DNA from 2 places in the Nocardia citri genome. Region 1 is predicted to be linked to the other one. Evidence: riboswitches for the same ligand, from Rfam matches in the RefSeq annotation. Region 1 holds a riboswitch; the other holds the start of a gene.

Evidence for each region. A riboswitch is a leader RNA that binds a small molecule or an ion and turns the genes downstream of it on or off. The one in region 1 is predicted to bind S-adenosylmethionine.
Region 2: it holds a riboswitch for S-adenosylmethionine, as region 1 does, so the genes downstream of both, ACW2Q0_RS21625 (amino acid ABC transporter permease) here and ACW2Q0_RS12345 (aminotransferase class V-fold PLP-dependent enzyme) in region 1, are expected to answer to the same signal.

What each region holds. Positions count from the first base shown of each region.
Region 1 is NZ_JBSUQM010000006.1:254,739-260,367, forward strand. Features, by position in the region: gene ACW2Q0_RS12340 (flavin reductase family protein) at 198-665, shown strand; gene ACW2Q0_RS12345 (aminotransferase class V-fold PLP-dependent enzyme) at 847-2,169, opposite strand; SAM riboswitch class IV at 2,215-2,328, opposite strand; gene ACW2Q0_RS12350 (LysE family translocator) at 2,444-3,079, shown strand; gene ACW2Q0_RS12355 (DHA2 family efflux MFS transporter permease subunit) at 3,091-4,515, opposite strand; gene ACW2Q0_RS12360 (MarR family winged helix-turn-helix transcriptional regulator) at 4,596-5,018, shown strand; gene ACW2Q0_RS12365 (Pls/PosA family non-ribosomal peptide synthetase) at 5,137-5,629, shown strand, end outside.
Region 2 is NZ_JBSUQM010000017.1:34,153-39,781, reverse strand. Features, by position in the region: gene ACW2Q0_RS21650 (phytoene desaturase family protein) at 1-244, shown strand, start outside; gene ACW2Q0_RS21645 (carotenoid biosynthesis protein) at 385-1,308, shown strand; gene ACW2Q0_RS21640 (LppM family (lipo)protein) at 1,394-2,170, shown strand; gene ACW2Q0_RS21635 (glycosyltransferase) at 2,179-3,327, shown strand; gene ACW2Q0_RS21630 (hypothetical protein) at 3,398-4,096, opposite strand; SAM riboswitch class I at 4,426-4,519, shown strand; gene ACW2Q0_RS21625 (amino acid ABC transporter permease) at 4,530-5,555, shown strand; gene ACW2Q0_RS21620 (amino acid ABC transporter ATP-binding protein) at 5,552-5,629, shown strand, end outside.

The DNA.
Region 1 (5,629 bases):
TTCCGGGGTTAGCAATTACCGACAAACCCGGCGTAGTTTCGTCATGTGAGCGAGCCAACCATCAACGCAGCACCAGCGGTCGCAGCGGAGCCGAGCGCTGGCGAGGCGCAGCTGTGACCGATGCTCAACCCCCCGCGGCGGATGTCCGGATTCCCGATGACCTGAGCGGTATCACCGCCGAGCAGTACCGCGCCTCCATGCGGCACTATCCCGCAGGCGTCACCGTGGTCACCATCGGCTCGGAAAACGGGCCGGTCGGCTTCACCGCCACCTCATTCGCATCGCTGTCCCTGGAACCCCCGCTGGTCTCCTTCAATATCGCCCACACGTCGTCGAGCCTGACAGCACTGCGGGCGGCCGATTCCGTGGTGATCCACTTCCTCGGCGAACATCAGCACGATCTGGCCAAGCGCTTTTCCCGCACCGCCGACCAACGCTTCAGCGACCGCTCCCTGTGGACCACGCTGGACACCGGCGAGCCTGTGCTGCACGGCACGCCCATCTGGATCCGCGCCACCATCCAACAGCGGATCCCCATCGGGGATCACACCTTCGTCGTCGGGCTGGTGACGCGGGTCCACGACAATACCGACGAACAACCCAGCGCCGCACCGCTGCTCTACTACCGCGGCCGCTACTACCGCCCGACCTCGCTCGAAGACTGAGCGCGGCCGGGCGGATTCGCTTGCGCGGCAAAGCTATAGATCGAGCGCAATCGGATCCGATCGGGCCGACCACACCGGGCGCGGCGCCGACCGTGCGGCCGGGTTTACGGTTTCGCCGGGTGACGATCAGTGCGCCCGACGCTGCACGGCGACTGCGCGGCGACTGCGCGGTCGGATCCGATCAGCCGATCGAGCAGGGCGCGGCGCCGTCGGTGGCGTCGGGGCGGGCGAACGGACGGGTCTCGGGCACCGGATTCCAGAGACCGTCGGTGCCAGCGTAATTCCACGACGCGCCCTCGGTGACCAGGGTGGCGATGGCCTCGACCAACCGGTCCACATCGGCGGAGCAGGTGCCGAGACCGATGCTGGCACGCAGCGCACCGTCCAGACCGAGGCGCGCGAGCAGCGGATGGGCGCAGAAGCGGCCGTCGCGAACGCCGATGCCGTGTTCGGCGGAGAGGTAGGCCGCGACATGGCCGGGGACGAATCCGTCCAGGGTGAAGGCGACGATACCGACGGTGTCGGGGCTATCGTTCCAAATGCGCAACAGGGTGACCCCCGGAATCGTGGACAGGCCGGTGCGCAGTCGATCGGCGAGCCGTCGCTCATGCACGGCAAGGGTTTTCGGATCGATCGCACACAGCGCGTCACATGCGGCGGCGAGCGCGGCCGCACCCAGGACATTCGGCGAACCGGCCTCATGGCGCTGCGGTGCGGGTGCCCAGTCCGCATCGGTGGTGGTGACCTCGCGAACGGCGCCGCCACCCGCCAGATACGGTTCGGCGGCATCGAGCCAATCCCGGCGTCCGACAAGCACTCCCGCGCCGAACGGCGCGTAGAGCTTGTGCCCGGAGAATGCGAGGTAGTCGATTCCGGTGTCGCGCAGGCTGATTCGACGATGCGGCGCCAGCTGCGCGGCATCGACCAGGATGCGGGCACCACACTGGTGCGCGATGGTGGCCAGCCGCTCCAGCGGCAGCACCTCGCCGGTCACATTCGACGCGCCCGTAATCGCGAGCAATGCGGCTGGCTTACTGCACAATTCGGCGATCAGCTGACGAATGGTCTCCTCGACGGTCGCCGCCGCCCGCACGACACGACGGCCGTGCCGGGTCCAGGGCAGGAAGTTCGCATGATGTTCGATATCGAGCACCACGGTGTCGCCGGGCACGCAGGCGGCGAGCAGATTCAGCGCATCGGTGGTATTGCGAGTGAACACCACGACCTGGTCGTCGGCGGCATCGAGGAAGCGGGTCACCGAACCACGCGCGGCCTCATAGCACTCGGTGGAGATCCGCGAGGCGTAACCGGCACCGCGGTGCACACTCGCGTAGTACGGCAGCAATTGCTGCACCCGGTCGGTGACCTGCGCCAATGCCGGTGCGCTTGCGGCGTAGTCGAAGTTCGCGTAGGTGGTCGTTCCGCCCTGTACGAGCGGCACCCGCAGATCGTCACCGGAGACCCGAGCGAGGGCGGCACAGCTTTGATCGATTGCAGCGGTCATCACAAATCCCGTCGGCTATGGGACCCGAAAACTGGTGCTCATCCGAGTCCGCGCTTGCCGCACCCGGTCGGGCTGCGGCCCGGTCGTCACCCGGAGCACCCCACCGCGGAGGAGGGTTGCCGACCAGCTAGCCGGGGCTTGACGCTGGTACTCATGACCTGAACCGAAAGATTGGCAGATGCCGCACCGTCCTGTCAACCGAACCTTTCCTGCATACACATGCAGTCGAATAAATAACCTTGCGGTACTGGGCGCCGTGCGGTCTGATCGACCGGTGACGCTTTCGCTACTGCTCAGCTTTGTCGGCCTGTGCATACTGCTGTCGATCACGCCCGGCCCGGATTCGTTTCTGGTGCTGCGATTCTCGATCGTGGATGCGCGACCGGGCATTGCCGCGGCGATCGGCTCGGCATTGGGCGGGATCGGATGGGCGGTAGTGGTCGCGGCGGGCGTCGCCGCCCTGCTGGAGCAGTCCGCGACGGCCTATCGGACGCTGAAGGTCATCGGCGGAATTTATTTGGTGTACTTGGGAATTCGGGCGTTGATCGAGCACCGCAAGCAACGCGGGACGCGCACCGCCACAGCGCCCGGACAGCCGGTTGCGCAGGCGCAAACTTCGGTTCGCTCGGCATTCGCCGCGGGCGTGGTGTCGTGCCTGTTCAACCCGAAGGTCGGGCTGTTCTATCTGGCGGTGCTGCCGCAATTCTGCACCGATATCACCTTCCTGAACACCCTCGCGCTCGGCGCCATCGAATGCTCCATTGCCGCCGTCGAGATGATCCTGCTCGCCTTGCTGGCGTCGCGGGCGGTCACGATGTTGCGCCGTCCCCGAGTTCGCGATCGGCTCGAGCAGATCAGCGCGGCCATTCTCGCCGCGCTCGGCATCGGCACGGCCGCCTCGGCCGCGTAATCCGTCATGCGTCAGAGCTTCGGCTGAATCTCCTTGCGCCACAGCCATAGTGCCGCGACCAACGAGATGATCGACGCGGCGGTGAGCCACCAGAACGCGTGCCGGAATCCGGCATCCACCGACAGCCCGGCACCAGCCGCGCGAGACAGCACCACCGCGAGCGATGCCGCGCCGATCGCCCCGCCGACCCGCTGCAGAATAATCACGAACGATGCAGCATCCGGCAACTGCTCGCGCCGCACCGAGGCGTAGGCCGCGGCCACCATCGGCACGCCCGTCAATCCATTAGCCAGGCCTCGAATCAACAGCAGCACCTGCACGACAACCGGATTCATCGAGGCACCGTCGAGCGCGAATGGCACGGTGACCACGACCGTCACCGCATTACCGACCACGGCGACCACGCCGCCGCCATACCGGTCGGTCAACCGGCCGCCGATGGGCAGCGCGATGATGCTACCGATCCCGAAGGATATGAGCAGCAGACCCGTCGCGATGATGCCGTCCCGATGCAGTACCTGAAAGTACAACGGCAGCAATAGCATTGCCCCATACATCGACGCACCCGCGAAGAAATTCGCCACATTGGCCGTCGCGAATACCGGATGCCGGAACAGTCCGACATCGAGCAGGCGCGCACCGCCCCCGCGCACCGATCGGGCCACGAACAGGCCGAGCGCCAGCACCCCGACCACCATCGACACCCACACTGTGGGCGCGGAAACGCTACCGCGACTGCCGAATTCGCCGAGTCCATAGACCAACGTCGATAGCCCGACCGCGATCAACGCGAATCCGGTGGCGTCGAATCGACCACCGTTACCTGTCGCCTCCGCCCGCGGTAACAGCCGATACGCCAGCACGAATGCCACCAGTCCGAACGGAATGTTGATCAGGAACAACCACTTCCAGTCCAGATTCGCCAGCATCACACCACCGATGGTCGGCCCGATCGCGGGCGCGGCGACCACGGCGATACCGGAGACACTCATCACCCGGCCCAGCCGCTGCGGACCCGCGACCTGACCGATCAGCGTCTGCCCGGCGGGCACCAACAGACCCGCCGCCAAGCCCTGGGCGATCCGAAACCCGATGAGCCAGCCGATATTCGGAGCCAGCGCACACAGTGCGGAGGTCACCGTGAACCCGGCGAGCGCGGTCAACCAGACCCGGTCCATGCCGAATTGCCGCCCGAGCCAACCGCACAACGGCAGCATGACGGCGAGTGCGAGCAGATAGCCGCTCGCGATCCACTGGGCACTGTCCAGTGCCGCACCGAGATCCGTCGCGATGGAGTTCAGCCCGATATTCACCAGCGAGGTGTCCAGCATGCTCATGGTCGCACCGAAGACCACCACACCGGCCACCCGCCACACCCGTGCGGGAATGGGTTCGAGTGCGGGTGCGGCGGCGAGAGCCGTTCGAGTATCCGACATGGATCCTCCGCTATTTGTCGACGTCGAGATTGCGGAGGTTATCAACAATCTTATTGATCAACAATAGATACAATCACCTGATGCCCGCTGACCACATTCACCCCCGCGGCCTGCTCCGCTTCCCGACCTATGCGCTCGGCAAGCTGCACAAGGCCGTACACGCCGAGCTGGGCATCTCGTTGCGCGAACAGTGGGTGCTGGTCTGCCTGGAGGAGTTCGACGACCTGTCCCAGCAGCAGGTCTCCACCGCGCTCGGCATCGACCGCAGCGAGGTTGTCCGGCTGATCGATGGCCTGGAAGAGGCCGGATTCGTCATCCGCACCCGCGATGCGACAGACCGGCGCAAGTACCGGCTCACCATCACCCCGTCCGGGCGCGCCGAGCGCCGCAAGACCGATGAACTCATCGAAAGGGCCACCGAGCGGGTGCTGCATCGACTCGATGAGCAGGAGCGGCGCACCCTGCACCGCCTGGCACTCAAAGCGCTCGGCGAACAGGTTTGACCGATACCGCAGGTACCGTAGACAGTTGGCCACACGTGGCATTCGCCCACTGGTAACCCGGCTGTGAGACAACAACGAGGAAGCGCAAGGCAGGTCTATGAGAGGTGGGCAGGACACGATGCTACAGCCGCAGGTCGACACCGCGGCGGGCACGGACCCGACGAACGGGCTCCACACCCCCGAACCCTTGCTGCGCGGCACCCTCGCGCCGCAGGTCAGAACCCTTGTCGACATCCTGAACAGCACCGCGGCGGCCCATCCGGAAGCCCCTGCTATCGACGACGGTGATGTGGTGCTCAGCTACACCGAATTGCTGGCCGAGATCGATGCCGGAGTCGTGCGCTTGACCGCGGAGGGTGTGCGCCCCGGTGACCGCGTCGGGGTGCGCATGCCGTCCGGCTCATATGAGCTTTACGTCACTATTCTGGCCATTCTGTATGCCGGTGCGGCCTATGTTCCGGTGGACGCCGACGACCCGGAGGAACGCGCCCGACTCGTCTTCGGTGAGGCCCGCGTCACCGCGATCGTGACGGCGGCGGGCGTCGAACCGACGGTGGCCGCCGCCGAACGGTCCGAACCGACCGCCGCGGATTCGACGGTCCGCCCGACCC
Region 2 (5,629 bases), on a different contig from region 1:
GCGCGAACTCGGCTTGCGCGGCGGGAATGTGATGCATGTGGAGATGTCGCTGGATCAGATGATGCTGTGGCGGCCGCTGCCGGAGTTGTCCGGACAGCGGGTGCCCGGCGCGCCCGGGTTGTATCTCACCGGTGCGTCGACGCATCCGGGTGGTGGGGTGTCGGGAGCGAGCGGGCGCAGTGCGGCGCAGTTGGTGCTGCGCGATCGGCGGCGCGACCGGTTCCCCCTGCTGCGCAGGCGATGACGGAGCGCACCGCGCCGGAGCCGCACGAGGGACCAACGCCACAGACCGACGTCCCTGGCCGGAAGAGGACCGGGCGAGCGGAGTCCGCCGATGCACCAGACATCGGTACTGACGCGATACCGGCGAGCCGACGGCGGTCGGTGGCCGCTTGGCGATGGACGCCGCGATTTCTGGCACCCGCTGTCTCGGCGGCGCTGCTCATGCTGGTGCAGATCGGTTATCCGCTCACCTCGGGCGTCACCCGTGACCGGGTGACCGTCGCGGTCGTACTGCTTTCGGCGGGGACGGCACTGGTGCACGCGGTGACGACGCGTGGGGTGCGGTACGCCCTGGGATTCCTGGTGATCGTCTCCGGGCTCGGCCTGCTGGCCGAAATTATCGGCACCACAACGGGTTTCCCGTTCGGTTGTTACGACTATGCCGCCGGCAGGCTGGGGCCCGCGGTGGCAGGAGTGCCGTTGGTGGTCGCACTGGCCTGGACCGGCGGGCTGTATCCGGTGTGGCTGGTGGCCGGGTTGTCGACTCGACGATGGCTGGGGCGAGTTGTTTCGACCGCGGTCGGGGCCGTCGGTTGGGATCTGTTCCTGGATCCGCAAATGGTGGCCGACGGGCAGTGGACGTGGTGTGCCACCGGTCGGGGACTGCCCGGACTCACCGAGATTCCTTACACCAACTATGTAGGGTGGTTCGCGGTGGCGCTGGTGATGGCGTCGCTGCTGACCGGCTTCGATCGCGCTGTGCGGACGCGGGGTACGAATACGTTTGCGGCGCCGACGGTGGCGGCACCCGATGCGGCAACCACAGGCATGGCGGCGGAAAGCCCGGCGCTGAAGTTGAGAACATCTGACGCGACCAGTCCGAAGTGCCGGTCGCGAGAGCCGGGATCCCCGATTTCGGCCGACGTGGTCGTGCCGGTGGCGGTGTTCATGTGGACCTGGTTCGGCTCGACGCTCGCGCACGCGGTATTCCTCGGGCTGCCGTATTCGGCCTGGTACGGGTGTGTCGGGCTGGGAGTGCTCGGCGTGCCGCTGCTCATACGGTTGGTCGCGGCCCGGCGAGGGTGAAGCGGTGCGGATACCATCGGTCCGACACCTCGGTCGGCCCGCGTTGCGCCCGTCGCGTGGCAATTCGGGGTGACCGCCTGGCACGATGTGTGCCGTGCAGCCGAGTCCTCTCACCGCGATACCCGACACACCGGTTCTACCGCCACGTTCGCCCCGGCCCGGAGTGCGGGTGGCCGCGGCAGTACTGCTGGCCGCGATGCTGGTGCCCATGCTCGCGGGCTGCCTGCGGGTGCAGGTATCCATGGGCGTGTCGTCCAATGACCGGGTCTCTGGTCGGATCGTGGCGGCGGTGGTGCCCGCGGACGCCAATGACAAGGGCCCGCAGCTGAAGGCCCCCGATTCGCTGGCCGCGAAGGTGCGGGTCGAGCCCTACAGCCAGGACGGCTATGTGGGCAGCAAGGTGTTCTTCGAGGATCTGTCCTTCGGCGAGGTCGGCCAGCTCGGCGCGCTCTCCGATCAGACCCAGGGCATGTTCAACCTATCGTTCCAGCGCACCGGCGACCTGGTCAGCCTCAATGGCCGGGTCGATCTGAAATCCGTGCCGCCGCACGGCTCGGATGTGCAGTTCACCGTGGCGTTCCCGGCCCGTGTCGCCAAGACCAACGGCAATCGCGAGGACGACTCCACCGTCTCCTGGAAACTGCCGCCCGGCGATGTCTCCACGGTGCGCGCCGAAGTCAGCTACGCGGATCCGAATACCCGCTCCTTCGCCGGCTGGGCCGGCATCGTCGGCGGTATCACCCTCGCTGTCGCCGCGATTGTCGCCGCCATCGCCTATATGAACCGCAACCCGGCGCCGCCCGGCGCACCCGAAACCAACTTCTCCCTGAGCAATCTGTGGCGTTCGCTGATCCGCCGCTGACGCGCACCCTGCGCGCCGGCGCGGCGATCGTCGCGTGGACGGGCGCGGGTATCGCGCTGTCGGGTTGCGCGACCGCGTTATTCAACCGCGCGACGGTGCGCGAGTTGTCGGCCGGACCGCATACGGTGATCGAGCCGGTGGCGGTATGTATCCCGGCGCGCGATGAGGCACAGCGCCTGCCCGAGTTGATCGATGATCTGCGCGGCCAGGTGGGTGTGCCCCGACTACGGGTGCTGATCCTCGACGATGCGTCGTCGGATGGGACCGAAGCGGCCGCGCTCGAAGCGATTGCGGGCGATGCGCGATTCGCGGTATTCCGCTCGCAGGCCGAACCCGCGCCCGGATGGATGGGGAAGGCCGCGGCCTGCGCGCGACTCGCCGAGTTGGCCGATGCCACGGTGCTGATCTTTCTCGACGCCGATGTGCGACTGGCACCGAATGCGATTGCCGCGGCGACCGTCGAATTGCGCCGCAGCCGGGCCGCATTGCTGTCACCGTGGCCGTACCAGGTGGCCGAATCACCGGCCGAGGCGCTGGTGCAGCCGCTGCTGTGCTGGTCGTGGGCGGCGAGCCTGCCGATCGCGGCGGCCAATCGCAGTCTCCGCCCCTCGACTGCCGTCGCCTGCGGCCAGTTCCTGGTCTTCGACACCGCCGCCTACCACGTCGTGGGCGGTCACGCCGCGGTAGCCGCGAGCCCCACCGAGGATCTGGATATCGCTCGCGCACTGCGTCGTTCGGGTCGCCGGACCGCGCTGGTCGCGGCAGGCCGCGCGGCGAGTACCCGGATGTACCGTGACGCGGCCGAACTGGAAGCCGGTTACACCCGCTGGCTGTGGTCCGCCTACGGTGGCTCGGCCATCGGCGGCGTGGCAGTGGGAGCTGTCGCGGCGCTGGCCTACTGGGTGCCTCCACTGGCCGCGATCGGTGGTCGAGGCTCCCTACGCGCCGCCGGTCTCATCGGCTACTGCGCCGCGGTCACCAGCCGCCTGCTCGCTCGCTCCCTGGAACGCGGCACCGCAACCCGCACCGATCCCCTCGCAGCCCTGACACACCCCCTCGCCATCGCCGCCTACCTTCGCCTCTGGACCCGCTCCCGCCGTGCCCACCGCACCAACACCTTGACCTGGAAATCCCGCCCCCTAGCCCTCAACCGCTGATCAAGATCAGGTGGAATCCATGGCGGCCTCGCCCGAAGACCCCGCCGCCGGTGCCACCTGATCTCGAGCCTCAGCGCACCGAGGTGAGTCCTACCGTGGGGAGGAAGAAGCAGGACTTGCCGCCGTTGTCCACGGTCCCGAAGACCGCGGCGAGTACCGTGCCCGATCCGGTGTCCACCGGAACCGCGCGTACCCCGCCGACCGGGAAGGCGGCGAAGAGGTCCTGGATGGCGCGTTCGGCGAGTGGTCTTATCGCGGTCGGGATTTCGGCGGGCACCATCGTGCGCACGACATCGGAGATCGGTCCCATGGCGGTGATGCCGCTGCGGCCGTTGGCCAAGTTGACCCAGGCGAGGTTCATACTCGTAGCGTTCGAGCCGTCCGGGCCGAGGCCGTAGGGCACGAAGGTGAACATGACTTGGCCCGCCTTGACGGCGGTCGGGTCGAGTCCGGGAACGGCCACGGTGGTTGTGGGCCACGGTCCGGGTACGGCACCAGCCATCGCCGGGACAAGACCGAATGCGCCGGTATCGGAGCAGAACGGCGCGACCGCCGGATACAGGAACGGCTCGACACCGATGGTGCGCAGCGCCTCGACAACGGCGCGGTAAGCGGCGAACAGATCACCGGGCCCGGCCTGAGCGGTCGGGGCACTCGCGGCGGGTGCGGGCAGTGGAGCCGCGGCGGCGACGCTCGGGGCGGCCAGTGTCAGCGCGGCCGTACCGGTCGCGATGGCGGTGAGCGTGGTCAGACGGCGCAGCAGGGTCACGACGAACCTCCTCATCGTCGGGCACGAATCGTGGTCCGAGACTACTCCGGCAAACCTTCGCAACAGCGTCTATTTCGGCCGTGGACACGTTCGCGCCACACGCCCCGGCCGATCGCCGCAGCATCGCACCGGCGGGCAATCCGGACGAAAAGCACCGGGGAAACCGGGCCCGAAATGCCGCTATGCACTGCATGACCGGGCCAATAGTGCCTGTTCACGCCCATCCGGACAAGGTCTGCGCTCACGCTGATTCGTATCCTTGTGCCGGACTTCGCCTGCTTCGCATGATATTTCGGCTAGACCCGTTGACCGACCCCGCTCGGCGTCGGACACCATCCAGAGCGACCGAGAGACCTGGCTCGTCGACGTCGCAGCAACCCCCCGGTCATCGGGTGCGGGTGCTTCCGCCGGGAACGATGGAGGAAACGAAATCATGAGCGCGTCCGTCGCAACCGATGCCCCGGTATCGGATGTTCCGACACCGGGTGCCCACCCGCCCGATGCCACGGCACCGGGTGCACCCCCCGCGACGATAAACACCGCAGAAGCACCGGCCATCGCGAGGTCCTGGCACCCGTGGCGCTGGGTGGTCAGCGCCGTCGCACTCGTGGTGCTCGCGCAATTCATCCACGGACTGGCCACCAATCCGGGATGGGATTGGCCGGCATTCGCCAAGTACTTCACCGCGAAATCGGTGCTGTCGGCGCTGAAGGTCACCGTGGAGCTGACCCTGTGGGGTACGGCACTGGGATTCCTGATCGGTACGGCGCTGGCAATCGCCCGATTGTCGAATAATCCGGTGCTGCGGGTGATCTCGTGGGTCTATATCTGGGCTTTCCGCTCGATTCCGCTGATCGTGCAGCTGCTGTTCTGGTTCAATATCGCCTACCTGTACCACACGCTTTCGCTCGGCATCCCGTTCGGCCCTTCCTTTCTCACCTTCGAGGTGAACGGGGTGATCAGCGGATTCACCGCGGCGGTCATCGGACTCGCATTGCATCAGGCGGCTTATGCGGCCGAGATCATCCGGGCCGGATATATCTCGGTCGATCCCGGGCAGCTGGAAGCAGCGGCGGCACTGGGTATTCCACGGGTGCGCCAGTTCCGCACGGTCATCGTCCCGCAGGCCATGCGCTCGATCCTGCCGAATGCGACCAATGAGGTGATCAGCCTGTTCAAGGGCACCTCGATCGTGTCGGTCATGGCGATCGCGGAACTCTTCTACCAGGTCCAGGTGATCTACGGCCGCAATGGCCGAGTGGTCCCGCTGCTCATGGTCGCCACCGTCTGGTACATCGTGCTGACCACGATTCTGTCGGTGGTGCAGTTCTATATCGAACGTCACTACGCCAAGGGCGCGCAGCGCACGCCGCCACCGACACCGGTGCAGCAGGTGTGGCGCAGGCTGCGCGACATCGCCGAAATCGGTTCCGCCGCGCCGCGCGGAGCGACCCGGTGAGCGCGCCGGTCACCGTCGAGGTGGATCGGGCCGCCGCGGTCGAGGTGCGCGGGGTGCGAAAGTCCTACGGCAGC